2 regions of the Carboxydothermus ferrireducens DSM 11255 genome follow, and region 2 is predicted to be linked to the other one. Evidence: a T-box and tRNA genes for the amino acid it is inferred to sense, from the RefSeq annotation. Region 2 holds a T-box; the other holds one or more tRNA genes.

Region 1 (14,881 bases), on a different contig from region 2:
AATACGGAAAGAAAAAGCTGAAAATTTTTTAAAATTAGCATAAATCATTACATCGTTTACATTTTAATTTAATGGTACATTTTTTTGTCAAGAAGAATTTGTTTTTTTACTGTAAATAGGCCAGAGAAGCGTTTACAGTATTTTTCAAGCTAAAACAAGCATTGAAAAAGGTGAGTTGCTGGAATCCCATTAAAAAAGAAGTACTTTATATTATTAAACGTTTGTGTTTGCAATTATCAAACTGGTGAAAAGAAAATTAAGCTAAATAGGTTTTACTAAAAACGCCAAAGCATTTTTGAGAATTAATTTTTCCTGCATTGGCAGGATTTTTCTTTTCTTAAGGAGAAAAAAGGATTTTTTTCTTTTTTAGCTAATATTAAATATACCTAATTTTTAATATTTGTGGGGGATAAAGATGCGTTTATTTTTTGCAGTGGATTTTCCCGAGGAATTAAAAGAAGAAATTTATCAGGATATTACACCTTTATTTAAATACAACGGGGTTAAGTGGGTAGCAAAAGAGAACTACCACTTAACTTTAGCTTTTTTGGGGGAAAAAGAGGAAAAGGAGCTTTTGCAAATTGACCGGGCGGCAAAGAGCGTACCTCAAGTCAAAGAATCACTAATCAAAGTATTAGATTTTGGGGCTTTTCCCAATTTAAAAAAGCCTAAAGTTTTATTTTTAAAAATCGAAAGTCCCGGGCTTTTAACTATAGCCGAGAATTTACGTCAAAATTTAAAAGAAAATAATATTTCTTTTGACGAAAAGCCGTTTGTGCCCCATTTAACCATAGGCAGGGTAAAAGGGGAAATAAAAGATTTAGCTTTACCAGAGTTTAACCCGAAAGAATTTTCTTTTAAAAATTTTTACTTAATAAAAAGCGTTTTAACCCCTGAAGGTCCGATTTACGAAAAAATAAAAAGCTACGAAATATTACAAAATGCTTAAGAATTTGTTAAAATTAAATTTTATGAAGGAAAAAGAGCGTTAGAAATCGTATTTATAGGAAGGTATAAAGGAGGAGTCGGAATGAAAGTTGTGGTTTTAAATGGAAGTCCTAATAAAAATGGCAACTGTACTTATCTTGCCGGGGTAATAAAAAATCTTGCCAGTGAGTATAATGCAGAAACTGTAATTATCAATGTTGATGAAATTATGCGCCGGCAAAAAATCCCTTACTGCATCCATTGCTCGGCACCTTGTTCGGGGGTTTGCTACAAGGGAACGGAATTAGAAGCTGCCTATCTTCAGCTTGGTTCCGCCGATGCGATAATCATGCTCTCACCGGTTTACTTCGGCACTGTATCGGCGCAATTAAAAGCTTTTTGGGATAAAACCCGAAGACTTAGGGACAGAAAACTTCTTGTTAATGTAGTGGGAGCGGCGGCCACCGTTGGTGGTTCGCGCTTCGGAGGCCAGGAGACCACTATATCTACCCTTCACGACATGATGCTGGTTCAAGGTATGACCGTTGTAGGCGATGGTTTGTTTACCGCCGATGCCGGACACCAGGGGGCGTGCTTTACCCGTCCGGCCGAAGAGGAGCAAAACGGTGTTAAAAGGCTTGAGATATTAGTAAAAAGGGTGTTGGAGGTAGCTAAGGCTACCGAAAGTTTAAGGGAAAAGCGGGAGGTTACTTTATTTTAACGGAGCGATAATTTATGTTAATCCGGGAGACCATTGAGGAGCGGGAGCTTAGAGAATTATCTCCCTATGCGGCCAAGAGCCGTTTTACCAGGGGTAGACTTAAACCCGAAGAGGAATGTCCGATCCGTACCGCCTATCAGCGGGACCGGGACCGGATTGTCCATTCCAAGGCCTTTCGGCGGTTAAAACATAAAACCCAGGTGTTTATTGCCCCGGAAGGGGACCACTACCGGACTCGCCTTACCCATACTTTGGAGGTGGCCCAGATAGCCAGGACCATTGCCCGGGCTTTGTTTTTAAACGAGGATTTAACGGAAGCTATAGCTTTTGGCCATGACCTGGGTCATACTCCTTTTGGCCATGCCGGGGAAGACCAGCTGAACAGTTTGTTACCCGGAGGTTTCAAACATAATGCCCAGAGCTTACGGGTAGTGGATGTTTTGGAAAAGGGAGAAGGACTTAATTTAACCTGGGAAGTTCGGGAAGGGATCTTAAAGCACACCTGGAGTGAGGAGCCGCCGGAAACCCTGGAAGGACAAATCGTACGGCTTGCCGACCGGATTGCTTATATCAATCACGATATTGATGACGCCATCCGGGCGGGGGTTTTAAGGGAAGAAGAACTGCCACGGGACTGCTTAAAAATTCTTGGCTTTCGCCACCGGGACCGGATTAACACCATGGTAACTGACGTAATTAAAAATAGCTTGGATAAGCCGCAAATTACGATGAGTCAAGATGTGGAATGGGCGATGTTAGAACTTAGAAATTTTTTGTTTAGAACGGTTTATATTGGAAGCGAACCGAAAAAAGAAGAGAAAAAAGCCAAATTTCTTATAAAAATGCTTTATGAACATTATTTAGAAAATGTATATCAATTACCCGAGGAATTTCAAAATATCGTTAAAAACGAAGGACCCGAAAGGGCTGTAGCGGACTATATTGCCGGGATGACCGACCGTTTTGCCTTAAAAGTATATAAAGAATTGTTTATACCTCATCCTTTAACCTAAAAACTTATTTGTCGAAGCAGCAGGAAAAAGCGAAAAAAAAGAGAATAACTATTATTAAGAGAGCGGTGAAAACCGTGTCCTTTCAAGAGGTTGTAGAAAAAATTAGGAACCGGGTCGATTTAGTTGATTTAGTAAGCGAATATACCAGGCTGAAAAAGTCGGGAAGGAACTATGTAGGATTATGTCCCTTTCATAATGAAAAAACCCCTTCCTTTTCGGTTTCACCGGAAAAAAACCTGTATTACTGCTTTGGTTGCCAAAAAGGCGGCGATATTTTTAGTTTTATCATGGAAAAAGAAAGGTTGAATTTTAAAGAAGCCGTCTTTTATTTGGCGAAAAAATATAACATTGAACTTCCGGAAACGGGAAAAGCGTATAATAAAAACGAACATCTGTACCGAATGTTACTTTTAGCGGCAAAATTTTACCATGAAATTTTAAAAACCGAAGCTGCCGGGAAAGCCCGGGATTACCTGCAAAGCAGGGGTATTACCGAGGAAACGGTTAAAGATTTTATGTTAGGCTTTGCTCCATCCGCCAAAGCTTTGCCGGCTTTTTTAAGCAGTAAAGGTTATAATCCGGGGGAACTGGTTAAAATAGGAATTGTGACAAAAAGTTATAGCGGGACTTTTTCCGACCGTTTTGCTGGAAGGCTTATCTTTCCCATATTCGACCGGGAGGGCCGGGTGGTAGGTTTTGGGGGAAGAGCCCTGGGCGAGGAAAAGCCCAAGTATTTTAATTCACCCCAATCGGTGATTTTTGACAAGGGTAAGCTTTTTTACGGTTTTAAACAAGCCCGAACCACAATCAGGGAAAAAAGACAGGCCATTTTAGTTGAAGGATATTTTGACGTGATTTCTTTACATCAGGCAGGAGTTAAAAATGCTATTGCGTGTTTGGGTACGGCATTTACCGAAGAACATTTAAATTTTTTAAAAAACTACGGTTATATTGAGGAAATAATCTTAGCTTACGATAGCGACCAGGCGGGAGAAAAAGCAGCCTATAGAGCACTGGAAATGCTGGTTCGGGCCAGGGCTGATTTAAGCATTAAAATCATTCGTCTTGGAGAATTTAAAGATCCCGATGAGCTTATTAAAAATCGGGGTGCAACTGCTTTTTTAGAAGAAATAGAAAAAGCCAAAACTCCTGCGGAATTTTTATTAGAATTAGAGCTTAAAGAAAAGAGCGCTTTAAATCTTAACGAACAAAGGGCGCTGTTAAAAAAGCTTATCCCTTATCTGGTTTTAGAGTACGAAAAAACTCCGGCTTTGTTTGCCGAAAGAATAGGCGGCATTGCCAGCAAGCTTAAAATGAGCGAAGGGGCATTAGTGGACGAAATTCGCCGAGAGATTTATAAAAATGAAGAAAAATCTTTAAATAATTCAAGTTTTGGAGAAAATATAACTAATGAACACAAAAATTATGGCCTTTTAAAAGTTGAAAGTGAGTTATTGGGTTTGTTATTAGAATATCCTGAGTATCAAAAAGAATTTTTAAATGACTTTTTTTTCTATGAGTTTCAGGGAAAAAACCAGGAAGTCTTTAATTACCTAAAGGAAAATAAGTTCCCTGACCGGGAAGATCCATTATATAGTTACATGACCTATTTAAGGATTAACTGCCCGGAAGGGGATCCGAAGACCCTTTATGAAGGGTATGTTCGCTATCTTGAAGAACATTATAAAAAGCAGCAAGTTCAAAGGTTAACATTGGAAATATCTTTAGCGGAAAAAGAAGGAAACTGGGAAAAACTCCAGTTATTATTAAACAAACTGCAGGAACTTACCCAAAAAAACTAACGAAGAAAGGGGGGAATGCGGCATGAAGGAAATAATGCAAAATGAAAAGCTTATGGAAATTGTTGAAAAAGGTAAAAAGCGCGGCGTTTTAACCTATAATGATTTACTTGACAGCTTACAAAACGTCGATATAAATTCGGAACAAATCGATGAACTGTACGAATACTTGGCCAACCAGGGAATAGAAGTGGTACCGGAAATACCGGAGTTGGAGCTTGATTCTATTAATAGCTTAGATGACGACGTTGATTTTAAGCCTTCCGACATTGACGAGGTCGATTTAGATTTAACCATTCCGGAAGGGATTGCTATCGATGATCCGGTCCGGATGTATTTAAAAGAAATCGGCCGCGTTCCCTTGCTAACGCCGGAAGAAGAAATAGAGCTTGCCAAAAGGAAGGAAGAAGGCGATGAAGAAGCTAAAAGGAAACTTGCCGAAGCCAACTTGCGCCTTGTGGTAAGCATTGCCAAACGGTATGTGGGCAGGGGCATGTTGTTTTTGGATTTAATTCAGGAAGGCAATCTTGGTTTATTAAAAGCGGTGGAAAAGTTTGATTATCGTAAAGGTTACAAGTTTTCCACGTATGCTACCTGGTGGATAAGACAGGCCATAACCCGGGCTATAGCTGACCAGGCCCGGACCATTAGAATTCCGGTACACATGGTGGAAACGATAAACAAATTAATTCGCGTTTCGAGAAATCTTCTCCAGGAACTTGGGCGGGAACCTACCCCGGAAGAAATAGCCAAGGAAATGGGTATTTCTGAGGATAAAGTAAGGGAGATTATGAAAATTGCCCAGGAACCGGTGTCTTTGGAAACACCGATTGGAGAGGAAGAAGATTCTCACCTCGGAGATTTTGTCGAAGATCCCGATGCCAAAGCTCCCGTAGAAGAAGCTTCTTACACTTTACTGCGGGAACAGTTAGATGAGGTTTTAAAAACTTTAACCGAAAGGGAGCAAAAGGTCCTAAGACTTCGCTTTGGCCTGGATGACGGTCGTGCCCGGACCTTAGAAGAGGTCGGGCAGATCTTTGGTGTTACCCGGGAGCGGATTCGCCAAATTGAAGCCAAGGCTTTACGAAAACTTCGCCATCCAAGCCGGAGTAAAAAGCTGAAAGATTTTCTGGAATAGAAGTAAAAAATACCACAAAAATCTTTTAAAAAACTTCTTGACCAAATTAAAAATATCTCATATAATAAATCATGTCGCGGTAACAAATGAAATTCGGGCCCATAGCTCAGCGGTAGAGCTGCCGGCTCATAACCGGTAGGTCCCAGGTTCAAATCCTGGTGGGCCCACCATGTTAAGGCCGGAAGGCTCGAAGTTAAGAGTATGTGGCCCCATGGTCAAGAGGCCTAAGACACCGCCCTTTCAAGGCGGTAACCCGGGTTCGAATCCCGGTGGGGTCACCAGGGGCGGTTAGCTCAGCTGGGAGAGCACCTGCCTTACAAGCAGGGGGTCGGCAGTTCGATCCTGTCACCGCCCACCATGGAATATAAACCTCAAACCTGTAAGGTTTGGGGTTTTTTGTTTTTACTACCTTTTTTGAGGAAGATGCTGTATAATTATTGAAAATATAATTAAACATATTTAAAAAGTTACTCAGGAGGAAAAATGGAGTTAACGGAAAGATTAAAAGCGTTAGCAAAACACGTAATTACCGGTGAACCTGCAGCGGATATTGGTACGGACCATGCAAAACTACCAATTTATTTAGTAATCCACAATATCTGTCCAAAAGTAATTGCTACCGATTTAAATGAAATGCCCCTGAATCACGCTCAGAGCGAAGTTAAAGAATACGGGCTTTTGGAAAAAATTGAGTTAAGACAGGGAGACGGGTTATCTCCTTTAAAACCGGGGGAAGTTAAAAGTGTGGTAATTGCGGGTATGGGTGGGAATACTATTGCGCGGATTATCGAAGGTCGACCGGAAATTGCCCGGGAAGTTCGCCTTATCCTGCAACCGATGACGGATAGTTATGCTTTACGCTTAAAACTGGTGTCAAGAGGTTACCGAATTATTGCCGAGGAACTGGTGGAAGAAAAAAGCAGACTTTACGAAGTTATTGTTGCTGAGGCCGGTAAAATGGAGAATTTAGATAACGTTGAAATTGGCTTAGGACCGGTCTTGCTTAAGAGTAGGGATGAACTTACGAAAAAATATTTAGCAGGGCAAAAAGAAAAATACCGGAAAATCCTGATTAATTTACAAAAGGCGCAAGTGAAAGATTTAGAAAAGGTTAGGGAAATTAGTGAGATTTTAAATTATCTTGAGGAGGTGTTAAAAAGTTGGCCCATCCGCAGGAAATAGCGGCGGTTATTGAAGAAAAATTTCCACGGAAATTGGCAATGGAGTGGGATAATCCCGGCTGGCAGATTTATTTTGAAAAGGAAGTACATAAGGTCTTACTGGCTTTGGATATCACCGCAGCTACCGTTGATTTTGCTTTAAACGAAAAGGTTGATTTAATAATTACCCACCATCCCCTCTTTCTTAAACCGCTTAAGTCCCTGACTTTTGAGCGAAAGGAAGCTCTGCCCCTGTTAAAACTTCTGGAAAAGCAAATTTCGGTGTATGCCATTCACACCAATTTAGATGTGGCTTTCGGGGGAATAAACGATTATTTAGCAGAGCTTTTAGAACTTCAGGAAGTTAAGCCCCTGGGGGAGGAAATTTTTGAGAAACTTTATAAACTTTCCGTTTTTGTTCCGGAATCCCACTGGGAGACGGTTAGAGAAGCGATGGGAGCTGCAGGAGCGGGTTTTATCGGCAATTATTCTCACTGTACTTTTAACACCCGGGGTATTGGGACTTTTTTACCCCTTGAAGGTACAAATCCGTATATCGGTGCGGTGGGAAAGCTGGAAAGGGTAGAAGAAGTTAAGATCGAAACAATTGTTCCGGAAAGACTTTTAGCAAAAGTGGTAAAGGCTATGTTAAAAGTCCATCCCTATGAAGAGGTGGCGTACGATATCTATCCTTTGGAGAACAAAAATTATCTGGGAGGAATGGGAAGAATCGGGTTAACCGGTAAAAAAAGCTTTAAAGATTTTTTAGCTTTAGTGGCGGAGAAATTAGGGATAGAAAATTTAAGATACGGGGGTGATTTAAATTCGGTTCCGAAAAAAGTGGCGGTGGTAACGGGAGCCGGCGGTAGTTATTGGCCAAAAGCTAAGTTTGCGGGGGCGGATATTTTTCTAAGCGGGGATATAAAATACCACGAAGCGGTTTCAATGATAGAAGCCGGTTTAAATTTTATCGATGCCGGGCACTGGGAAACGGAAAGAATATTTACTGAACTTTTGCTTCCCCTTTTAAGAAAAATTGAAGGCTTAAGTATTGTTGTGGAGATGGGGGAGCCGGTATTTAAATTTTTTAAAAGCAGCAGGGGGTAATATTTTGCAGTATATTAGCGAATTATATAAGTTTATGCTTTTAGAAGAAGAAGAGCGGAAATTAGCAAATGATGAGCGGATATTGGTTAATCGGGAAAGTTTTAATATGGCCCGGAAAACCTGGGAAAGCACCCGAAAAATATTTTATGAAATTAAAGACGAGTTAGCAAAAACGGAAGAAGAAATCAAGAAATTAGAAGAGGAATTACTGGAATTGACTGACAAAATAAATGAGTTTGAGCAAAAGCTTTACCGGGAAGGTACAAATTTAAAGCAAATTGAACAGTATCAGTTTAAGCTTGAATTATTAAAAAACGAGAAATCCGATAAAGAAGAGCGGTTACTGGAAATTATTGACCGGGAAGAAGAATTAAAAGAAGAATTGAAAAAACTTAAAGATAAACTCACCAGGGGTAAAGAACGGCTTTTGAAATGGCAAGAAGAGATAAAGTTTGCAGAAGAAGAATATCAAAGGAATTTAGAGGCTCTTCGGCAAAAGTTAGCGCGGGAGCAAGAAAAACTTAAAGAAAATCCCTATTATGCAAAATATAAGGAGTTAAAAGAGAAGTATTTAAATCCGGTAGCGGTGGTAGAGAAAGAAACGTGTTATGGGTGTTTTATGAGTTTACCCTTTGAACTCACCAAAAAATTAAAGCTCGGGCAGGGAGAAGGAAGTATTTGCCCAAATTGTAAACGTTTGTTATATTATCCCGAATAATGAAAACTAACAGATAAATAAAACAAAAAACGACGAAAAAATTAAGAAATATCAGGGTTTTTATGGATTTGAGGTCATAAAAATTTTTTATTATTATTGCAATTTACGGAGATATTACTTTATAATGAAGGTAACTTCCTCTCTATTTATCCTTCAAATTTTAAGGCTATAAGCCCTTTTGAATAGGGCTTATAGCCTTTTTTTCAAGCGAGTAAGCCTGTAAGCCGAGTTCTGTCGAGGATGACCATCTATCTGAGACCTCTGTCACCAGAGGCCTTAAGCGACCAACCCGGGGACAGAGCGGGCCACTCTATCGTCCCCCTATTTGGTCTTGCTCCGGATGGGGTTTGCCTAGCCGGACAGTTACCTGCCCGCTGGTGAGCTCTTACCTCACCTTTCCACCCTTACCGGCGCGTAGCGCCGGCGGTTTGTTTCTGTGGCACTTTCCTTGGAGTCGCCTCCACCGGGCGTTACCCGGCATCCTGCCCTATGGAGCTCGGACTTTCCTCAGGGATTTCTCCCCGCGGTCATCCGGCTTACTCGCTTTTATTCAGTTTTGTCATTAAATAATTATAATTTTCTCCTGTTACCTCTGCAAGCAACAAATAATGGTATCTTAAATTTCGGGTTCGATATAAACGGCAGTTCCCGTTGCAACTACCATGAGCATTGACTGCCCAACACTTTCATAGTCTAAGCTTATTCCAATAACGGCGTTTGCTCCAAGTCGTTTGGCTCTCTCACTCATCTCATTTAAAACTATATTTCTTGCTTCTTCCAGCTGTTGCTCATAAGCCCCCGACCGACCGCCAATAATATCGCTAATGGATGCAAGTAAATCCCGGATAAAGTTTGTTCCCATGATTGCTTCTCCGGTTACAATACCCAGATATTTTGTAACTTTAAAACCATCCAATCTTCCGCTTGTAGCTAAAAGCATTAAAGGACACCTCCCGGGTATTTTTTTTTATTTTAACAAAAATTATGCTGTAATAATAGGGAAAATAAGTTACCTTATTAGTGTGTCGAGTAATGTCGAAAAAACTCATTATTTGTAACCATTTCTTAACATTGTCTTAATATATCAGTAACAATTATCAATTATTATGAAAACGAAAGGACAAGTCGGGAGGACAAAAAGAGGTCCCCCCCTCCCCACTCCCAATCCCCTCCTCCCGATAAATGTCCCTGAATTTAAAAAACAGCTCCCGCTTTAGTTCTTGCAAGGGAACTTAGGCGGTATAAGCTAAGGTTTTAAAAGAACAGGAAGCTCTAATTTAAGATAACGATGGGTAGCGGTTAAGGCATATATGGAAGCAAATATTGAGCTTTTGATGCTGGCAGAAAAAGGGCAGCAAACAAGCAGGGTATGTCGGAAATCTAAAGAAAGGGTTTTAAAAGTTTTTAAAAAACAAATAAGAGCTTGTGGAGAAAAAAGACAAGCAAAAAGCGGGGCTGTTCTTTAAATCCCTCCACCGGTGGCCGAAAAGCCACCTTTTTTTATTATTTTTTTTAAATAAAGAAATGGTATAATTAATTCTAAAAACGGAGGTTTTGGGAGTGGGGGATAACGAACGAATAAAGGGATTGGTTTTGGCGATTTTGGCTACTTCTTTGTGGGGTATAAACGGTACCGTTACCCGCTACTTATTGATTAACAATTTAGATCCGGTGGTTTTGGTACAGATAAGACTTACCGTAAGCGCTCTTTTGCTGTTTATTTTGCTTTTTATTTTAAAAATCAATGTGAAAATTAGTAGAGATGATATAGTCTCCTTACTTATCTTAGGAATTTTTGGCTTATCGCTGGTGCAAATGACGTATTTTTATACCATAAGCTTGACTAATGTAGCAACAGCGGTCTTTTTACAGTATCTGTCACCGGTATTTGTAGCCCTTTACGGTATCTTTTTTAAAGCAGAAGAAATTACCGGAAGCAAACTTACCGCTATTGGTATGTCGCTCTTAGGAAGTTTTCTGATAGTAACCCAGAATGGTGAGATAAGACTACCTTTTATGGGTTTACTTTCGGGTTTGCTATCGGCTTTATCCCAAAGCTTTTATATTATTTACGGTAAAAAAGTTTTAAACCGCTTTAGTCCTATAACGGTATTGGCATACGGCTGGCTTTTTGGAGCAGTTTTTTGGTGGCTTTTAATTCCCCCAAACAAAGCTTTAATGCACCAGGTTTTTACCTTGAGAGATGTTTTTGGAATATCGTATGTAATTATTTTTGCAACCGTTATTCCCTTTTTATTGTATTTTGAAAGCCTGAAGTATTTAAACTCCACTACCATGAGTGTGGTAAGTCTGGTTGAACCGGTGGTAGCGGTAATAGTGGCTTATCTTGTTTTAGGGGAAAAGTTAACGCCACTTTCCACCCTTGGTGCTGTTTTAATTTTGTTTGCCATTTATAAAATTACCAGAAGTTAAAGGAGGATTTTGATGAAAGTTGCTTTAATAGCCCACGACGATAAAAAAGATGATCTTCTTGCTTTTGTAAAAACCCACCGGGAGTTTTTTGCCCGCCATGAACTTTTTGCCACCGGAACAACAGGGAAAATTATTTCGGAAAATACGGGGCTGACGGTCCACCGTTTTTTGTCCGGGCCCCTTGGGGGAGATCAACAAATTGGAGCTATGGTAGCGGCGGGAGAGATTAAACTGGTAATTTTCTTTCGCGATCCCTTAACGGCTCAACCTCATGAGCCGGATATAACAGCTCTTTTACGGGTATGTGACGTTCATAATGTGCCAATTGCCACCAACTGGAGCAGTGCCGAATTGTTTTTACGAGCCTTAAATTAAAAGAGGGATGGTAATGGGTTTGATTTTTAAAGATGTAGGGGTTATTGACCTGGACGGAAGCGTTACGCTCCAGGAAAACCTTTTACTAAAATTCAAACCCAAAATTATCAGTTTACCCCCGGAAAGTAACTTAAAAATTGTGACAAGTCTCGAAAATTACCAGGCGGTCTGTCAAAAACTTAGCAATACCGTTTATGGCGTGAATTTTTGCGGCCTGGGGGAATTTCACCACCTTGCCTATTACTTAATTAAAAGAGTTCCGATTCAGGAAGTAGCGGTAGTGGTTTTTGACAACCATCCAGATTTACTCCCTACTTTTCCCGGATATATTTCTTGCGGTTCCTGGCTTTTAAATGTTGCTGAGTTAAAAAAGGTTGTGCAAATAATAGTAGTAGGAGTTACAGAAATTTCGGGTTTAAAAAGCGCTCCGCCTACCTCGGTTAGAGAAAAAATTATCCTTTTTCTTCCCCAAACTCAGAAGAAGAAAATTAAAAAAGCGACAATTCCGGTAAGATACTACGATGAAAACAATCTCTGGACGGAAATCCATAAAAGCTTAAAAGTTAAGGATATTTATATAAGTATAGACAAAGATGTCCTTCACCCTCTTGATGCGGTTACCACCTGGGAGCAGGGAGAATTAAGATTAAACCAATTACTTTCTGCGTTAGCGATGTTGAAAGAAAAATATAAAATTTGGGGCATTGACATTTGTGGAGAATACGGGAGCGAACTTCTTAAAATTCAGCGGATAGGGGAGAGGTGGGCTACATCGCAAAACGAAAGGGCAAACCTTGAAATATTAGAGATTTTACTGGGAGAATAAAAATAAAGTACCCCTTTACAGGGGTATTTAATGGGGTAGGTTATGGCATCTCTTTAATAATGTACACTGAAAATGTTAATAATACTCTGTGGTAAAAGTTAAAATAAAGTTAAAAAAGGTTATGCAAAAAGAAAAATCAGAAGAATAAAGGGTGATAAACAAATGTATTTTGAAAATTTTCAGCTTAGAAGTTATGATTATAACTTTGTGAAAGAGTTTATTGAAGCGAGGAAAAAAGATAGTCAGGTTATTATGTTACCGCAAAGGGGAGAATGGATAACAATTTTATTTGAAGATTCAGCAATAGGGGAAAAAATAATAATGGAGTTAACTAATGAACTGCAAACGAAAGCGTTTTTTCTTGAATCGGATGGTGATAAAAGCTGGAGCTTTATTCTGTATTCTGACGGCAAAGTGGTGGATGAATATTACAACGATCCGATTGCCGGTTTTGAGCCGGAAGATTACGACCGGGAACAGTTAAAGGAAATTTATGAAGCTATTCTTACCCCTCACAGTACTTTTGCAGATTTTTTGGAGTTTTTACAAGGGAAAAATAAATTAAGTAAAAAAACTATGGAAAAATTTGCTTCCTTTTTTGGCTTAAAGGATGTGGAAGTCTCCTATGAACAATTTTATGACCGGGTAGAGGAGTTACAGGGAGCAATTATTTTTTAGCTTACCAGTCCGGGCGTAAAACTTTCGCTCCTTCAAGGTAAAGGTGCTGAACCTTCTGGTTTTCGGGTAGATAAGTAAGGATGAGAACACGGATTACTTTCTCTAAGCTTCCCGGTACGTCCATTTCCTGAGCACAAAGCAGGGGTATCTCTGTAAGACCGGCTTTGCGTGCCGCAGTAGCTGGAAATTGGGCGTTTAAATCGGGAGTGGCAGTAAAAAAAATGGAGATAATTTTTTCCTTTTGAAGACTATTTTTCGACATTATTTCGGCCAACAATTTTTTTGTTTGGCGTTCAATAGCCTCTGGCGAATTTTCCGGAACGGTTATTGCCCCGCGAATGCCTTTTACTACTTCCAAGGTTTCCACCTCCTTAACGTAAAACCGGCCTATACCCTTCTTTTTCTAAAAGGGAAAAAGCTTTTTGCCGTTCTTCAAAGGTAGCAAAGGAAAGCTTTAAGACTCCTCCGTCGCCCTCCCGGGCTTTTAATATTTCTATATCTTTAATGTTTATGTTAAAGCGGGCTAATAGCCCGGTTACTTTAGCGAGCATTCCAGGGCGATCGGGAATATTGGCGGTAAGGTCATAAAGGGGTAAAAGATAGCCCTTGCCATTTTGGTTTAAATTTGTCCGGAATTCCTGGCCTTCTTTTAAAAAAGCGCTGATCTCGTTTTTATTTCCCGCCATAAGTAAATTTTTAAGAGTAAGAAGCTCCCCAATAAATAAATCGATACTTTTGGCCACTTCTTCACGGTTGTATAATAAGATTTCGCTCCATAGTTCGGGGCTTGAGGCCGCGATGCGCGTGAGGTCCCGAAAGCCTCCGGCAGCAAGTTTCATTAACAATTCGTTGTCTTCTTCCTTTTGGCACATCCGGCATAACGAATAAGCAATGGCATGAGGCAAATGGCTTAATTGGGCGGTTATCCGGTCGTGGGTTGTAACATCGCTGACAATTACCAGAGCTCCTATTTTCTCCAAAAGCCCTTTGAGCTTGGTGACCGTATCCTCGGGCGCGTCCGGACCGGGAATTAAAAAATAGTAGCTGTTTTCAAAAAGGAAACGGTGACCGGCCTGATAACCTCCTCTTTCCATTCCCGTTAAAGGATGACCGCCGATAAAATTTTTAGCATTATTTAATTTTTCCCGGGCAGTTTGCATAATTTCTCCTTTAATGCTAACGGTATCGGTAATTATGGTCTCGGGCTTTAAAAAATTTAAAGCCGGTATGAGCTGCAATGTTGTTTCAGGCGGAGTTGCCAAAAAAACGACATCGCAGGAAGTCAGGAGATTTAAATCGGAATGGTTATTAACAATTACTTTTTCCCTGTAAGCAAGTTCAACATACTGCGAATTTGTATCGATACCGTAAACCTGGTAACCGAGGTAGCTAAAAGCCCGAGCAAGACTGCCGCCTATTAGGCCAAGCCCTACGATACCGATTTTCATTTCCCTCATTTAAACCCCTCCAGAACCTGTTGTAAAGTATTTAACTCGGCATAAAGCGTGGAAAACTCGGAAAAATTAAGAGACTGAGGGCCATCCGATAAAGCTTTTTCCGGTTCTGGATGAACTTCAATCATCAGGCCATCGGCGCCAAGGGCTAAAGCGGCCCGGGATAAGGGTAAAATTAATTCCCTTTTGCCCGTGGCGTGGCTGGGGTCCACGATTACCGGGAGGTGTGATAATTGCTTCACCAAAGCAACCGCACTTAAATCAAGGGTGTTACGGGTAGCAGTTTCGAAAGTTCTGATTCCCCGTTCGCATAAGATAACCTTTTGATTTCCGCCGGACAGGAGGTATTCGGCAGCTAAAAGCCACTCTTCAATAGTGGCGGATAAACCTCTTTTTAAGATTACGGGATTTTCTACCTGGGAGAGCTCTTTTAAAAGGGCAAAGTTTTGCATGTTTCGAGCGCCTACCTGGAGGATGTCGATTCTTTCGGCAACAAATTCTACATCTTTGGCTTCTAACACTTCCGTTACGG
Region 2 (14,881 bases):
CATGGACAGCGATTATATGCGGGAGCGGGCTCAAGACATAAGGGATGTAGGAAGGAGACTTTTGGTTCAGTTAACCGGCGAAAAACCTTTTCAACTAACTGAAATAAATGAGGAAATAATTTTAGCGGCAGAGGATTTAACACCTTCCGAAACCGTGCAGTTAAATAAAAAATTTGTTTTAGGTATTATCGGTAAAATTGGCGGTAAAACTTCTCATACTGCTATTTTAGCGCGCTCTTTAGGAATTCCTGCAGTTTTAGGTTTAGGTGAAGGATTTTTGGAACTAAAAGATGGAGATTATATAATTTTAGATGGCAGTAATGGACTTGTTATTATAAATCCTGAAGAAAAAACTCTTGAAGAATACCGGGAAAAGGTAGCTATAGAACAAGAAAGGAATCAAAGCCTTAAAGAAATAATTATACTACCGGCAATTACCCGTGACGGTAAAAGAGTAGAGGTAGCAGCAAACATTGGGACACCTGAGGAAGCGGACCTTGCTTTGAATCAAGGAGCAGAAAGCATTGGCTTGTACCGAACAGAATTTTTGTTTATGAGCAAAAAAGAAATGCCTTCGGAAGAAGAACAATTTAAAGCCTACCGGCAGGTTGCCGAAGTAATGGGGGATAAGCCTGTGATAATAAGAACCCTTGATATCGGGGGTGATAAGGATTTACCGTATCTTAACCTCCCCCAGGAAAGGAATCCTTTCTTAGGTTACCGGGCTATTCGTATTGGTCTTGAGCAAAAAGAGCTTTTAAAAATTCAGCTGCGGGCAATTTTAAGGGCCAGTGCCTATGGAAACCTTAAGGTAATGCTACCGATGATTTCAAGCCTTGAAGAATTTCGCAAAGTAAAAATGATTTTCGAGGAGATTAAAGATGAACTTAAAGCTTTAAATATTAGCTTTAATCACAAAATAGAACTCGGAATCATGATTGAAGTCCCCTCAGCGGCACTTTTAGCCCCGGCGTTTGCGCAAGAAGTGGACTTTTTCAGTATCGGGACCAATGATTTAGTGCAATATTGTTTAGCGGTGGACCGAATGAATGAAAAAGTGGCTTTTCTTTACGACCATTTTCACCCGGCGGTTTTAAGATTAATAAAAATGGTGGCGGATGCTGCCAAAGCTGCAGAAAAATGGGTTGGCATGTGTGGTGGTATGGCGGGAGACCCTTTAGCGACTCCCCTTTTAGTGGGCTTAGGTTTAAAAGAGCTCAGTATGGAGGCAGGAAAAATCGGGAAAATAAAACAAATTATAAGAAAGCTTGATGCTCGGGATTGCCAGAAGCTTGCGGAAGAAGTATTAAAATTGCCTACCACCCAGGAAGTTCGGGAAAAGCTTTTGGAATACTCTAAAGCTAATATCGCATAAAAATTAAAACATTAATTTATCGAAAGTTAGGTGGACTGGCTTTATCCAGCACATCATTATAAAAAAACTCCGCGGATGCTGCGGAGTTTTTTTTAGAGATATTTTTGGTAGCCGAAGAATCCTTCTTAACGGCGGGATTTTTTCCTTTTTTTATCGTAATTCGACCAGACAATTCCGACTGCCGTTACAGCAGCTAAGGTAATCCCTTTAACTAATGCCCGCTTTGCAAGTTCTGGCTTTAAAAGGGGCGAAATTTTTAAGGCAAAAGGTAAAATTTTAGCAACTATAAGACTGATAAAGCCGTTTAACCTTAAAAAGGAAGGGGCCCCGTACATAAGCAGGACTAAAAGGGGATGAAGGTTAAAGCGATTTACCAGTAAACTTGCCACGAGAGTCAAAAGAATAAGGCTCGGCAGGTAAGTAATTAAAATGGTTTTGGCGAGAGCGATAATTTTTGGCGTGCCGAGAAAGAGAAAATCATTATCGGTCACATATAATGCTGCAATCAAACCAGCTAATCCCCAAAGAATTTTGTCAGTGAATTTTTCCATGATTTGGCCTCCTCAGGTAAACTACTTAAAATAAGGTAAGAGCGCCAAAATAAATTCTAAAAGTATCAGTAAAACAATGGTAATCTCTAACGCTAAAAAGCGGCTGGTGACCACTTCTTCGGACAGCATGGAGTAGCTTCGCTCCAGGACATTTAATTTATGACGAATTTGCTCAGCCCAGATGTTGGTTCGGAAAATCCGTAAAGCCTGGGAATAGACCCGGGCGTAAAAGACATCTTCGGTAACTTTTAAAGCATTTTGCACCCGCTCAGTAATTTCGGTGATATCGGCTACGGTTTTTAGCAGGCGTTTCATTATTGTCCGGTACTTACCAAGCTTTTTGTAGCCCCGTTCTTCTTCGGCCTGGTCGATATCCTGGTACATTTCGTTAATTGCTTTTGTTAGTAAGCTATCATAGTAACGAAGCTCTAAGAGCTGAGAGACGGCAAACTCTAAAAGGTCAATAACATCCATATTGCCATTGGCGTCATAGACGAAGGCTGCATCCCAGGTGATTATGGTCATATCGGTGTCGGCATAGGAAAAGCGGTTGTTTAAAATTTCCGCCCGGGTTGTGGAGGATATAGGTTCTTTTTCTCCTAAAAGAAGCGGAACCGGATCGTAATTTGGTTTTTCGGTTGTAAAAAAAATCAGGAAATCTTCTTCAAAAAGTTCTGGCGAAGGTTTAATTAAAGCAGGAGTTAAAAGGTCTTTTAAAAACTTCACTTCTTTTTTAAAAAGTCCGTCAAATTCTTCGGTATTGTTTAAGTAAACCATCAGTTCTAAAAACTCATCATGGTTTAAATCTTTAAGGTCCAAACTTAAGTTTAAACTTAAGACACCCCAGGCGAAAATTTTTCCCGCTATTTTTGTATGTAAAGTTTTACCATTAAAGAAATAAAAACCGGTAGAATATTCGAAGATTAATGGTGGTTCTTCTATGTGAATGGCTTTGGGCGGAATTTTTTTAAGCTTTAACCGAAAAGGCCTTTTTTCACTCAGGATTTCTTCGGCTTTGGCAAGGTTTATCTCTTCCGCAATATCAAAAAGACGGTATAAAAATATCTGATTCAAAAAAACCACCCCATAATTTTAATTATAAACAAAACTGGGGCAAAAGGGAAATAACGAGAGAAAAGAGAGGTTTTCAAGGGAAAATCGGTTTTTACTTAAAAAGGAATGTTTCCTGAAACAATCTGAGCCAGTTCTTCGGGTAGGCCTTTTTTTCTGATTGCAGCAGCGGTTATATCATACGGATAGGGAATAGGGCGAAAATTTACCGTAAGTTTATCATAAGTAACTTCCACCTGGGCGTAAACGGCCCGGGGGTCTTTGGTTTTGGGTTTACCGAGGGAGCCGGGGTTTAAAAAATGCCGTCCCCGGTGGAGGAAATAAAAAGGATAATGGGTGTGCCCGAAAACAAAAACATCGATATCCGGGTAATCTTCAATAAGTTTATTAAACCGCCCGGGGAAAAGATCCGGTGTTAAATACTCGTTTAACCGCTCGGGAGAGCCGTGAAACAGGAGAAAGTTTTTGCCGTGAATGACAAACTTAATAGTATTGGGTAGATTTTTTAGATATTCTCTATTTTCCGGCAACAGGCTTTTGGCGGTAAATGCCAAAGATTTTGCCCCAATTTCGTGTTCCTTGGCCGTTTTATAATCGCAACCACAGGTTGGCTTGTTATTGGCAGCACCGTCATCGTAATTGCCAAGAACTCCTTCAATATTTTTATCCCGGATAAGTTCAACAACTTCGTTGGGATAAGGGCCGTAACCGATAAGGTCGCCGGTGTGGTAGATTTTTTCCACTTTATTCATTTCGGCATCGGCCAGGACTTCTTTTAAAGCTGGTAGGTTACCATGGATGTCGCCGATAAAAGCTAAAAGCATAACTTACACCTCGTTTCTTTAGACTACTTTCTTAGTATACCAGGACTACTTTAATTTTAAAAAAAATTAAGTTAAAATTTAGTTAATTAAATTTTCTTAACGAAGGGGAATTTACCGTGATTGAGGCATTATTTTTTGTAATGGAAGAAGAAGAAACGACCTTAATTTTGGAAAAAAATAAAAGAAAAGTGGTCTCTCGAAGAAGAACCGGGCTTTGTAAATCCGTTAGGTAAAAACATTATCTTATTAAAACGAGGGATGGGAATAGGGGGCAGGTTTTCCTTTTTCTGGCAGAAGATTTATTGGTGTTGGTAAGAGAAGGAGAAGATAATTTACTTGATGGTACTACCATTAGTTCTTTTAGGGGTCCATTATTGACGAATCTAATATTTGACCATATAATATCATATGAGTTTAACTAAATTAGAAAAATCCTGTGAACGGGACGAGTAGCAAGGCTCAAGGCCCCAAGCGAGCCGGGGAGGGTGGAAGCCCGGCGGTCGTGGCTTTGGCGAAAATCCCCCGGGAGGAGGCGACCCAAAGGCGAAAAGCCCAGTAGGTTTGCCCGGCGCCTGTGCCGTTATTTTAACGAAGTGACCGGATTTTTCCGGTAATTTGGGTGGTACCGCGGTGTAAAGCCGTCCCTTAACCTTTTTGGGTTAAGGGATTTTTTATTTGGGTTACAAGCGCTTAATAATAAAATTTATGCCATAAAGGAGAGGATAGAGGAAATGGACTACGGAAAAACCTTAAATCTTCCCGTTACCGATTTTCCAATGCGGGGAAATCTTCCGGAACGGGAACCGGAAATTTTGGCTTACTGGCAAAAAATTGACCTTTACCGGAAGGTACAGCAAAAAAATGAAGGGCGTCCGAAGTTTATCCTGCACGATGGTCCTCCCTATGCCAATGGCGATATTCATATGGGCCATGTTTTAAATAAAGTCTTAAAAGATATGATTGTGAAATTTAAAAGTATGGATGGTTATGATGCACCGTATGTGCCGGGCTGGGATACCCACGGGCTTCCCATTGAACAGCGGGCCATAAAAGATCTTGGGATTAACCGTAAGGAAATAAGTCCCTTAGAGTTTCGGGCTAAATGCCGGGAGTATGCGGAAAGATATGCCCGGATCCAAAAGGAACAGTTTAAACGCCTCGGGGTACGGGGAGACTGGGAAAATCCCTACCTTACCCTCATGCCCCACTACGAAGCCAAGCAAATTGAAATTTTCGGGGAAATGGCGAAAAAAGGTTATATTTATAAAGGTTTAAAACCGGTCTACTGGTGTCCGGTTTGTGAGACCGCTTTAGCGGAAGCGGAAATCGAGTATGCTGAGAAAAAATCACCGTCTATTTATGTGCGCTTTAAGGTGGTAGAGGGTAAGGGAAAAGTGCCGGAAGATGCTTATCTGGTCATCTGGACTACCACTCCCTGGACCCTTCCGGCTAACGTGGCCATTGCCGTCCACCCGGAATTTACTTATGTTTTGGTTAAAACCGAAAAAGGCGATTATGTGGTAGCCGAGGGGTTAGTTCAGCAATTTTTTGAGGCAACAAAACTCACCGGAGAAGTGGTTGCCCGTTTTAAAGGGGAAGAGCTGTTGGGAGTAGTAACCCGGCATCCGTTTATCGAGCGGGAATCTCCGGTGGTATTAGCTGATTATGTTACTTTGGAATCCGGTACCGGTCTTGTCCATACCGCGCCAGGCCATGGTACCGAAGACTTCGAAACTGGGAAAAAATATAACCTTCCGGTGCTTTCCCCGGTAAACCACCAGGGAGTTTTTACCGAAGGGGCGGGGAAATATGCGGGGATGAAAATCGATGATGGCAACAAAGCCATTACCCAGGATTTAGAAGCTTCCGGGGATTTACTGGCAATGTCGTTTATTAAGCATTCGTATCCCCACTGCTGGCGGTGTAAAAACCCGGTGATTTTTAGGGCTACCGAGCAGTGGTTTGCCTCCATTGACGGCTTTAGAGAACAGGCTTTAAAAGAGATTGAAAAGGTCGAATGGATCCCTGCCTGGGGTAAAGATAGGATTTACAACATGGTGCGCGACCGGGATGATTGGTGTATTTCCCGGCAAAGAACCTGGGGCGTGCCGATACCGATTTTTTACTGTGAAGCCTGCGGCAAGGAAATTATTACCGATGAAAGCATCAAAGCGGTTTCCGATTTATTCCGCGTCGAGGGAAGCGATGCCTGGTGGAAATACGAGGCCGGGGAAATTCTCCCCGATGGTTTTAGATGTCCTCATTGTGGAGGGGTGAAATTCCGTAAGGAAACCGATATCATGGACGTCTGGTTTGATTCCGGTTCCAGCCATGCGGCGGTTTTAGAGCAGCCGGAATACTGGCCGGATTTGCGCTGGCCGGCTGACCTTTATTTAGAGGGTTCGGACCAGCACCGGGGCTGGTTTAACTCTTCCCTTTCTACTGCCGTTGCTACCAGAGGGATGGCACCTTATAAAGCGGTTTTAACCCATGGCTTTTTGGTGGACGAAAAGGGAAGGAAAATGTCCAAGTCTTTAGGCAATGTGGTAGATCCCCTGAAAGTTATTAAAGAACTGGGAGCGGATATTTTGCGGCTCTGGGTGGCATCGGCAGATTATCGCTCCGACTTAGCAATTTCCAATAACATTTTAAAGCAGACCGCCGAAGGCTACCGGAAGATTAGAAATACCATTCGGTTCTTACTGGGGAACCTCTATGATTACGACCATGAAAAACACCGGGTACCTTATGAGCGGCTGTTAGAAATTGACCGCTGGGCCCTTGCCAAGCTCCACCGCTTAATTGCCCGGGTGGTAAGAGCTTATCGGGATTATGAGTTTCACGTAGTATTCCATGCGGTTCATAACTTCTGTACGGTCGATATGAGTGCAATTTATTTAGATATTATTAAAGACAGACTTTATGTTGAACTGCCGGATAGCGAAAAACGCCGTTCAGCCCAGACGGTGCTGTATGAAATCCTCGATAGCCTTTTACGGCTACTGACACCGATTTTGGCTTTTACCACCGAAGAAGCCTATCGCCATTTCCCGGCCAAAGACAAAAAAGAATCGGTGCAGCTTTTAGATATGCCGAAAGTTGAAGAGAGATATCTGGATATAACTTTAGAAGAGACCTGGGATAAAATCTTAGAGGTTCGGGCTAAAGTCTTAAAAGCTTTAGAAATTGCCCGGCAGGAAAAGTTAATAGGCCACAGTCTTGATGCCTGGGTAACTTTAAAAGCTTCGGGCGAACTTTACGACTTTTTAGTAGAGCAGGTAAATGTGTGGCCGGAAATTTTCATTGTTTCCCAGGTTGATATTCAAAACGAGGAAGTTACCGGAGAAAATGGTGAATTACCTTTAGAAGTTGTGGTGAAAAAAGCTTTAGGAGAAAAGTGCCAGCGTTGCTGGATGTATTCCCCTGAAGTGGGATTGGATCCGGAATTTCCGGATACCTGTCCGCGCTGCGCTGGAGTCCTGCACGAGTTAAAAAACCGTCCGCTGTAGCGGGCGGTTTTTTGTCTATAGGTATGAAAATTTTGTTTTGCGGTAATACTACCAATAAAATTACCGCGGTGCGGAGGGGATACGATGAATTGTCCGATTTGTGGTGGACGGGCTACCGGAAAGGTGGGCACCGACCAGTATTTTTGCTGGAATTGTTGTGTTGAATACCGGATAAATAAAGAAGGGGTGCAGATTTTTGAATTGGGCGAGGATGGAAGCCTCATGGCCTTTGATCCTTACAATCAGCAACTGTACTAAAAGGGAGCAAGGGAGGTAGCATTATGCGGCGGAATTTTTGGAGTGGCCTTTTAGCCGGAAGCCTTTTGGGTATGACATTGCTGGCATCGGTAGCCAACCGGCGGGAGGGCCGGAAACTTATGCGGGAAGGCACTAAAGCCCGTAAGAAATTAATGCGGTTGTATGATGATTTGACCGATTTATGGAAATAGGTGAGAGAGTGTTCCCAAAATTTCTTTATTTCTTTCTAAGAGTAACCGGGATTGTTGTTGCCCTTATCTTTTTTTATCGGATAAGGGCAGTTTTTTTCCCTTTTATTTTAGCGGGATTTTTAGCTTATCTTTTGCACTGGCCGGTAGAATGGCTTGAACGAAAAAAAATTAATCGGGGCTTTGGTATATTTCTACTTTACCTGGTGCTGGCTATAATGATTTTTCTTATTACAAAATTTTTTCTACCGTCTTTTATAAAGCAAATCAATGAGTTAATAGCTGTTCTTCCGGGTTACTTGAATCAAGTGCAGGAATTTTTGGATCGACAGCAGGCGGGAATTGACCGGGGTAGTCTTCCCCCGGAAATAAAAAAGAGCCTTCTAATCCAAATAGATTCTTTAGAAAAAAGCGTAGCGGGGATTTTAAAGAGCCTTTTAGCTACCCTCTGGGGAATATCTTCCCATCTTTTTGATTTTCTTTTAGCTCCGATTCTTGCCTATTATATTTTAAAAGATGTCCATAATTTAAAAAAAAATATTCTGGGTTATTTACCCGTTGATTTCCGGGATGAAGCGGTTATTTTTCTTAAGGTCTGTGACCACGTCTTTGGGCGTTTTATCAAAGGCCATTTGTTAATTTGCCTAACGGTGGGTATACTAACCGGTTTAATTCTTTATATATTGAAGATACCTTACAGTTTTCTCCTGGGGCTATTAGCCGGAATTATGGAGTTGGTTCCTTATTTTGGACCAATTTTAGCTAGTATCCCCATTTTAGCTCTTGCTCTTTTGAAGGGAAAGGTTTTATTTATAAAAACTTTATTAGCAATAGTTTTAATTCAACAGATAGAAGGAAACGTCTTAGCCCCGAAAATTTTGGGAGATAGCCTTGGATTACATCCCCTTACCGTTATTTTTTTACTCCTTTGCGGTTTTAATTTAGGAGGGGTTTTGGGCATGATTTTAGCGGTCCCGGTTGCTGCAGTTGTTCGCAATTTATATTTTCTCTTTCGCTGGCGGGGGAATAGCCTTGAAGTTGACAGTAAAAATTTTGGTAAAGTATAATTAGATAAAGTTAAAACCGTTTGAATGGGGGAAATTTTGTGTTAGCGCGCGAAATCCGGGAAAAGTTCTTGAAATTTTTCGAAAGCAAAGGTCATAAGATTTTGCCCAGTGCTTCCCTTATCCCTGCAAATGACCCAAGTCTTTTGTGGACGGCAGCAGGGATGGTGCCTTTTAAGCCTTATTTTACCGGAGCGGCGGTACCGGAGGTAAGGAGAGTTACTACTTGCCAGAAGTGTCTCAGGACTCCCGACATTGAGTCGGTAGGACGGACTGCCCGCCACCATACGTTTTTTGAGATGCTTGGTAACTTTTCCTTTGGGGATTATTTTAAGAAAGAAGCGATTACCTGGGCCTGGGAATTTGTTACCGAACATTTGGGCATATCCAAAGATAAATTATACATAACGATTTATTTGGATGATGATGAGGCTTTTGATATCTGGCACAATGTGGTGGGGGTTCCGGCGGAGCGCATAACCCGCCTTGGAAAAGATACCAACTTCTGGGAGATTGGAGTAGGACCCTGCGGACCATGTTCGGAAATTTATGTTGACCTGGGCCCAGAAAAGGGTTGTGGCAGCCCTGACTGCGGTGTGGCGTGTGATTGTGGTCGCTTTTTGGAAATCTGGAACCTGGTGTTTATCCAGTTTTTCCGGGATGAACAGGGGAACTATACTCCTTTAGAGCAAAAAGGGATCGATACCGGCATGGGGTTGGAACGGGTGGCGTCGGTTTTGCAAGGGGTACCTTCCAACTTTGATACCGATATTTTCCGGGAAATAATGGATTATGCTGCTCAAATCCTTGGGGTCAAATACGGTTATGATGAAAAGGTAGATGTGGCTTTAAAGGTGATTGCCGACCATACCCGGGCAATTACCTTTGCCATTACCGATGGAGCCCTTCCTTCCAATGAAGGCCGGGGATATGTGATTAGACGCTTGCTTCGCCGGGCACTGCGCTTTGGCCGGCTTTTAGACCGGGAAGAGCCGTTTTTACACTTGGTAGCTGCCAAAGTAATAGAGCAGATGGGCGATGTGTACCCGGAACTAAAAGAAAAAGCCGACCATACTTTAAAAATCATTAAACTTGAAGAAGAAAAGTTCAGGGAAACTCTTAATCAGGGACTATCAATGTTAGCGGAACTGATGGAGCGCTTGACACAGGAAGGAAAAAAGGAAATTCCCGGACATCTTGCTTTTAAACTTTATGATACTTACGGTTTTCCCATTGAGTTAACCAAGGAGATCGCCGAGGAAAAAGGTTTTACGGTTGATGAGGAAGGCTTTAAACAGCAAATGGAAGAACAGCGCCGGCGGGCCCGGGAAGCACGGGAAGATGTGGATTATTTATCTACCAGGGATGCATTCTTAAAACAATTGAAAGAAGAACTGGGAGAGGTAACTTTTGTCGGCTATGAGAAGCTTTCGGAATCGACAGAGATAATTGCCATCATTAAAAACGGTCAAAAGGTTGAAAGCTTAGCAGCGGAAGAGGAAGGAGAGATTATTACCCGGGTAACTCCCTTTTACCCCGAAGGGGGTGGCCAGGTAGCCGATAAAGGCGAAATTTTAGGTGACGGTTTTAAACTTTCGGTTTTGGATGTAGAAAAGCCTTTAAGTGATTTTATCCTTCACAAGGTTAAAGTTGTTGAGGGCAGTGTAAAAGTGGGCGATAAAGCCACTTTGATGGTGGATGAAACCACCCGCATGAGTACTGCCCGCAACCATACCGCCACCCACCTGCTCCACAAAGCCTTAAAAATGGTGTTGGGTGAACATGTAAATCAGGCGGGTTCGCTGGTTACTCCGGAACGGTTGCGCTTTGACTTTACCCATTTTGAGGGAGTTAGTGACGAAGACCTCCGGAAAATTGAAAATATTGTTAATGAGGCAATTTTACGAAATCTTTTAGTGCAAATTGATTACACCACCTTAGATGAAGCGCGCAAAGCAGGAGTTATTGCCCTCTTTGACGAAAAATACGGCGACCTCGTTCGGGTTGTTAAAATAGGTGAGTTTTCCGCAGAACTCTGTGGTGGAACCCATGTTTCTTCTACGGGGGTAATAGGTTTCTTTAAAATCTTGGGCGAGAGCAGTATCGGTGCCGGGGTACGGCGCATAGAAGCCCTGACTGGCCTTGGAGCTTTAGAATACGTAAGAAGTTTGGAAGATACCCTGCAAAAGGCTACAGAACCTTATAAATGCACTTTTGCCGAATTACCGGAGAAAATAAGCAATACTTTAAAAACCCTGAAGGAAAAAGACCGGGAAATTGAAGCTCTTATGCAAAAAATTGCGTCCATTGAAGTTAAAAGTTTACTTAACTCCGTACGGGAGATAAAGGGAGTTAAGGTTCTTTCGGCCATAATTGATGGGGCCGATATGGAGGGACTTAGAAAAGCTTACGATGTGGTGAAGGCTTCCCTGGCCAATTACGTTGTTTTATTAGCGGGGGTTAAGGATGGAAAAGTAAACTTCCTGGCGGGCGTGGATAAAAACCTTACCGATAAATATCACGCCGGTGAACTGGTAAAGGAAGCGGCAAAAATCGCCGGAGGCGGCGGTGGTGGGAGACCGGATATGGCCCAGGCGGGCGGAAAGAATCCGGAAAAAGTTAAGGAAGCTTTACAGGTAATAGACGCCTACGTTCAGTCAAAATAACTTTAGCGGTATAAACCCCTCTTTTTTGGGGAAAATTCCCCTAAAGGGGGGCTTTTCTTATGAAGATACGCTGTCAATCCGACTGCTGGCATCAGATAAACGGTTACTGCAATCAGGAAAAAGTCTGGCTGAAACAGGAAGGTCTTAGGGTAGTGTGCCGGGATTATGACCGAAAAATGCCCGAAAAAGATACTACCACCGTCTTTTATTACCACTATAACGATAACCTCTGGACTTAAAGAAAATTTTTTTGGTTTACAGGAAATGTCTTTAAAGATGCCGAATAATATATATAAGATTTGGCGCAGAAAAGGGGGTGCTTATCATGGGTGAAGATATGGAAAAAACCATGCGCTTTGGTTTTGATAAAGAAAAAAACACCAAGCATAAAGCCCTTTTACTTACCATTTATGAAGCGTTGCAGGAAAAAGGTTATAATCCGATAAATCAACTGGTGGGATACCTTTTATCAGGAGATCCGGCGTACATTACCAGTCATAAAAACGCCCGGAATTTAATTCGCAAAATTGAACGGGATGAATTACTGGAAGAGCTTTTAAAAGTGTACCTGGAAAGGGAGTAAAAATTGGAAAGAAGGGTTCTTGGAAGAACGGGAATAGAAGTTTCGCGGCTTTGCTTTGGAGCTCTAACAATTGGACCGCTGCAAAGAAATTTGCCCTTAAAGGAAGGAGCCCGGCTTATACGACTTGCTATCGAAAACGGGGTAAATTTTATTGATACCGCAGAGCTTTACCAAACCTACCCGTATATCAGAAGGGCATTAAAAGGTTTGCCCCCGGATCAGGTGGTAATTGCCACAAAATCGTATGCGGCAACAGCTCAAGCTATGGAGAAAAGCCTTAAGGAAGCTTTAACTTCCCTGGGACGGGATTATATAGATATTTTTCTCTTACACGAGCAGGAGTCGTATTTTACCTTAAAGGGGCATGAAGAGGCCCTTTTTTATCTCCAAAAGGCCAAGGAAAAAGGCTATGTTCGGGCAGTAGGTATTTCTACTCATTTTATTGCCGGGGTAAGGGCGGGAATGATGCATCCTGCCGTGGAAGTGATTCATCCTCTGATAAATTACCGCGGCATAGGTATTGCCGATGGCACGGCTGAGGAAATGCTTGCAGCTATTTCTGAAGCTTATCTCATGGGTAAAGGGCTTTATGGTATGAAGCCTTTAGGTGGCGGGCATTTGGGAAGCGATTTTAAAAAAGCTTTTGACTTCGTTCTGGGGATAAAAGAACTTTCCGCAATTGCTGTGGGGATGAAATCGGAAATTGAGGTAATTGCTAATATAAACTACTTTCAAAAAAGTGAAATTGATGGTAAGATAGAAGAGAGTTTAAAAAAAACTGCCAGGAAGCTTCATATTGAAAGCTGGTGTCAGGGCTGTGGACGTTGTGTTAAGGTTTGTTCTCAGAAAGCTTTAACGCTGGGACCGAAGGGTAAAGTGCGGGTAAATCAGGAAAAATGCCTTTTTTGCGGATACTGTGGTGCTCACTGTCCTCATTTTGCCATCAAAGTAATTTAACCCGGCGGGTGGATGGATGAAAGTTTTAGGACTGGATGTTGGAGATAAAAAAATTGGGGTTGCGTTGTCCGATGAACTTGGCCTTACGGCTCAAGGATTAACGGTTATTTACCGGACAAGCTTAAAAAAAGATTTGGAGGAAATAAAAAAAATCATTGACCTGCATCATGTTACCGAAGTTGTTATTGGTTACCCGCGCAATATGAACGGGACTGCAGGACCCCGGGCGGAGCTGGTTGAACGGTTTGCCTGGGAGCTTTACAAATTTACAGGGATTAAACCCGTTTTTTGGGATGAACGTTTATCTACCGTGGAAGCGGAAAAGCTATTAATAAGCGGAGATATCAGCCGCCGGAAGCGAAAAAAGGTAATTGATAAGCTGGCGGCAACGCTCATCCTTTCGGGTTATCTAAATTATAAAAGTAAAAATTAGAAAGAGGTGGAATCTATGGAAGTAGGCGAAGTAATTACCCTCGTTGATGAGGAACAAAATGAATTTGAATTTGCCGTTATTGACCTTCTTGAAGTTGAAGGCAAGAAGTACGCAATCTTGGTTCCGGCAGTGGAGGAAGACGAAGAAGAGTTAGAAGATGAAGAAGAAGCGGTGATCCTCCGTTTAGAGATGGACGAGGATGGTAACGAAATTTTAGTTGACCTGGAAGATGAAGAATGGGAAATGGTTGCCGATGCCTGGACCGAAAAAATGGAAGATGAAGGTTCAGATGAGTAAAAAGAAAGCTTTTAAAGCTTTCTTTTTTTGTGGCATAAAAGGAAAAAAAGAAAAAACGTAGTATTATATAACGGTACCAAATTATTAGTTTAGGTGGGGAAAAATGAAAAAGAGCTACATTATTTTAATTGCAACAATTGCCCTGGTGGTTATGCTTTTAGCTGGTATGGTGGGTTTTTCTTACTATACCTACATAAAGCCTTACCAGGGGAAAATCGCGTACGGCGTGACCGTGCAAGGTGAGCCGGTAGGGGGCATGACTTTTAAGGAATTTAAACGTTACTTGGAGGGATTAAATAACGAACTTCAAAATCAACCGGTAGTGCTAACTCTTGGTAATAAAACCTGGACTTATAAAAAAGGCGACCTTGGTATATCGTTAAATACCGCTGAAATGTACCGGAAAGCTTATGAATTAGGACGTAAAGGTTCGTTATTAAAACAAATTATGGAAAGACGGCAATTAAACAAAGCAGCAGTCGATATAAAATATCTTGTTCGACTTGAGGAAAGAAAGCTTTTGGCCAAGCTTGACCAAATCAATAAAGAAATCTATGTCGAACCAAAAAACGCGGAGTTTCGCCTTTTGCCCAATGAAACTTTTGCCATAATTCCCCATAAAACAGGTATTGCCCTGGATAGTGAACAGGCTGTTAAAGATGTGCAGGCAAATTTATTGGAAAATCCCCTAAAAGTAAGTTTTAAGTTAAAAGAAGTATTGCCGGACAAAACCACCGAAGACATAAAAAAGATGCGTTTAACCGGTCTTTTAGCAAGTTTTACCACGAGCTTTGATGTCAGGAAAGTTAACCGGTCTTATAATATTGGAGTAGCTGCCGGAAAGCTAAACGGAATTTTAATAGCTCCGGGGGAAGTATTTTCCTTTAATAAAACGGTGGGGCCGAGGAGTGCCAAGGAAGGATATAAAAATGCCCCGGTGATTTTACGGGACCAGTTGGTGGAAGCGCTGGGCGGTGGAGTTTGCCAGGTATCGACAACTCTTTATAATGCGGTTTTGCTGGCCAATTTACCGATTGTTGAGCGGCATAACCATTCCCTGCCGGTAGCGTATGTGCCGCCGGGACGGGATGCAACGGTAACCGAC

Evidence for each region. The T-box of region 2 lies ahead of ileS (isoleucine--tRNA ligase). A T-box ahead of a tRNA ligase gene usually reads a tRNA of that ligase, here a tRNA-Ile.
Region 1: it encodes a tRNA-Ile, which carries the amino acid that the T-box ahead of ileS (isoleucine--tRNA ligase) is inferred to sense. The anticodon was not compared.

Annotation. Positions count from the first base shown of each region.
Region 1 covers NZ_ATYG01000002.1:12,309-27,189, reverse strand. Annotated here, with positions in the region: gene thpR (RNA 2',3'-cyclic phosphodiesterase) at 416-949, shown strand; gene CARFE_RS0101525 (flavodoxin family protein) at 1,031-1,648, shown strand; gene CARFE_RS0101520 (deoxyguanosinetriphosphate triphosphohydrolase) at 1,663-2,661, shown strand; gene dnaG (DNA primase) at 2,736-4,463, shown strand; gene rpoD (RNA polymerase sigma factor RpoD) at 4,486-5,598, shown strand; tRNA gene CARFE_RS0101505 (tRNA-Ile) at 5,694-5,768, shown strand; tRNA gene CARFE_RS0101500 (tRNA-Glu) at 5,804-5,879, shown strand; tRNA gene CARFE_RS0101495 (tRNA-Val) at 5,881-5,956, shown strand; gene CARFE_RS0101490 (tRNA (adenine(22)-N(1))-methyltransferase) at 6,082-6,780, shown strand; gene CARFE_RS0101485 (Nif3-like dinuclear metal center hexameric protein) at 6,759-7,865, shown strand; gene CARFE_RS0101480 (C4-type zinc ribbon domain-containing protein) at 7,870-8,583, shown strand; RNA gene rnpB (RNase P RNA component class A) at 8,788-9,126, opposite strand; gene CARFE_RS0101475 (YbjQ family protein) at 9,200-9,523, opposite strand; gene CARFE_RS16115 (hypothetical protein) at 9,894-10,049, shown strand; gene CARFE_RS13870 (DMT family transporter) at 10,144-11,016, shown strand; gene mgsA (methylglyoxal synthase) at 11,029-11,391, shown strand; gene CARFE_RS15415 (arginase family protein) at 11,405-12,217, shown strand; gene CARFE_RS0101450 (hypothetical protein) at 12,380-12,895, shown strand; gene aroH (chorismate mutase) at 12,897-13,262, opposite strand; gene CARFE_RS13860 (prephenate dehydrogenase) at 13,267-14,352, opposite strand; gene CARFE_RS0101435 (bifunctional 3-deoxy-7-phosphoheptulonate synthase/chorismate mutase) at 14,349-14,881, opposite strand, start outside.
Region 2 covers NZ_ATYG01000001.1:42,936-57,816, forward strand. Annotated here, with positions in the region: gene ptsP (phosphoenolpyruvate--protein phosphotransferase) at 1-1,375, shown strand, start outside; gene CARFE_RS0100250 (hypothetical protein) at 1,501-1,926, opposite strand; gene CARFE_RS0100255 (RMD1 family protein) at 1,948-3,000, opposite strand; gene CARFE_RS0100260 (metallophosphoesterase family protein) at 3,096-3,821, opposite strand; T-box leader at 4,249-4,470, shown strand; gene ileS (isoleucine--tRNA ligase) at 4,553-7,330, shown strand; gene CARFE_RS16360 (hypothetical protein) at 7,415-7,588, shown strand; gene CARFE_RS16090 (hypothetical protein) at 7,612-7,779, shown strand; gene CARFE_RS0100290 (AI-2E family transporter) at 7,788-8,843, shown strand; gene alaS (alanine--tRNA ligase) at 8,882-11,506, shown strand; gene CARFE_RS0100300 (hypothetical protein) at 11,566-11,745, shown strand; gene CARFE_RS0100305 (IreB family regulatory phosphoprotein) at 11,856-12,089, shown strand; gene CARFE_RS0100310 (aldo/keto reductase) at 12,093-13,046, shown strand; gene ruvX (Holliday junction resolvase RuvX) at 13,063-13,479, shown strand; gene CARFE_RS0100320 (DUF1292 domain-containing protein) at 13,495-13,776, shown strand; gene CARFE_RS13710 (VanW family protein) at 13,880-14,881, shown strand, end outside.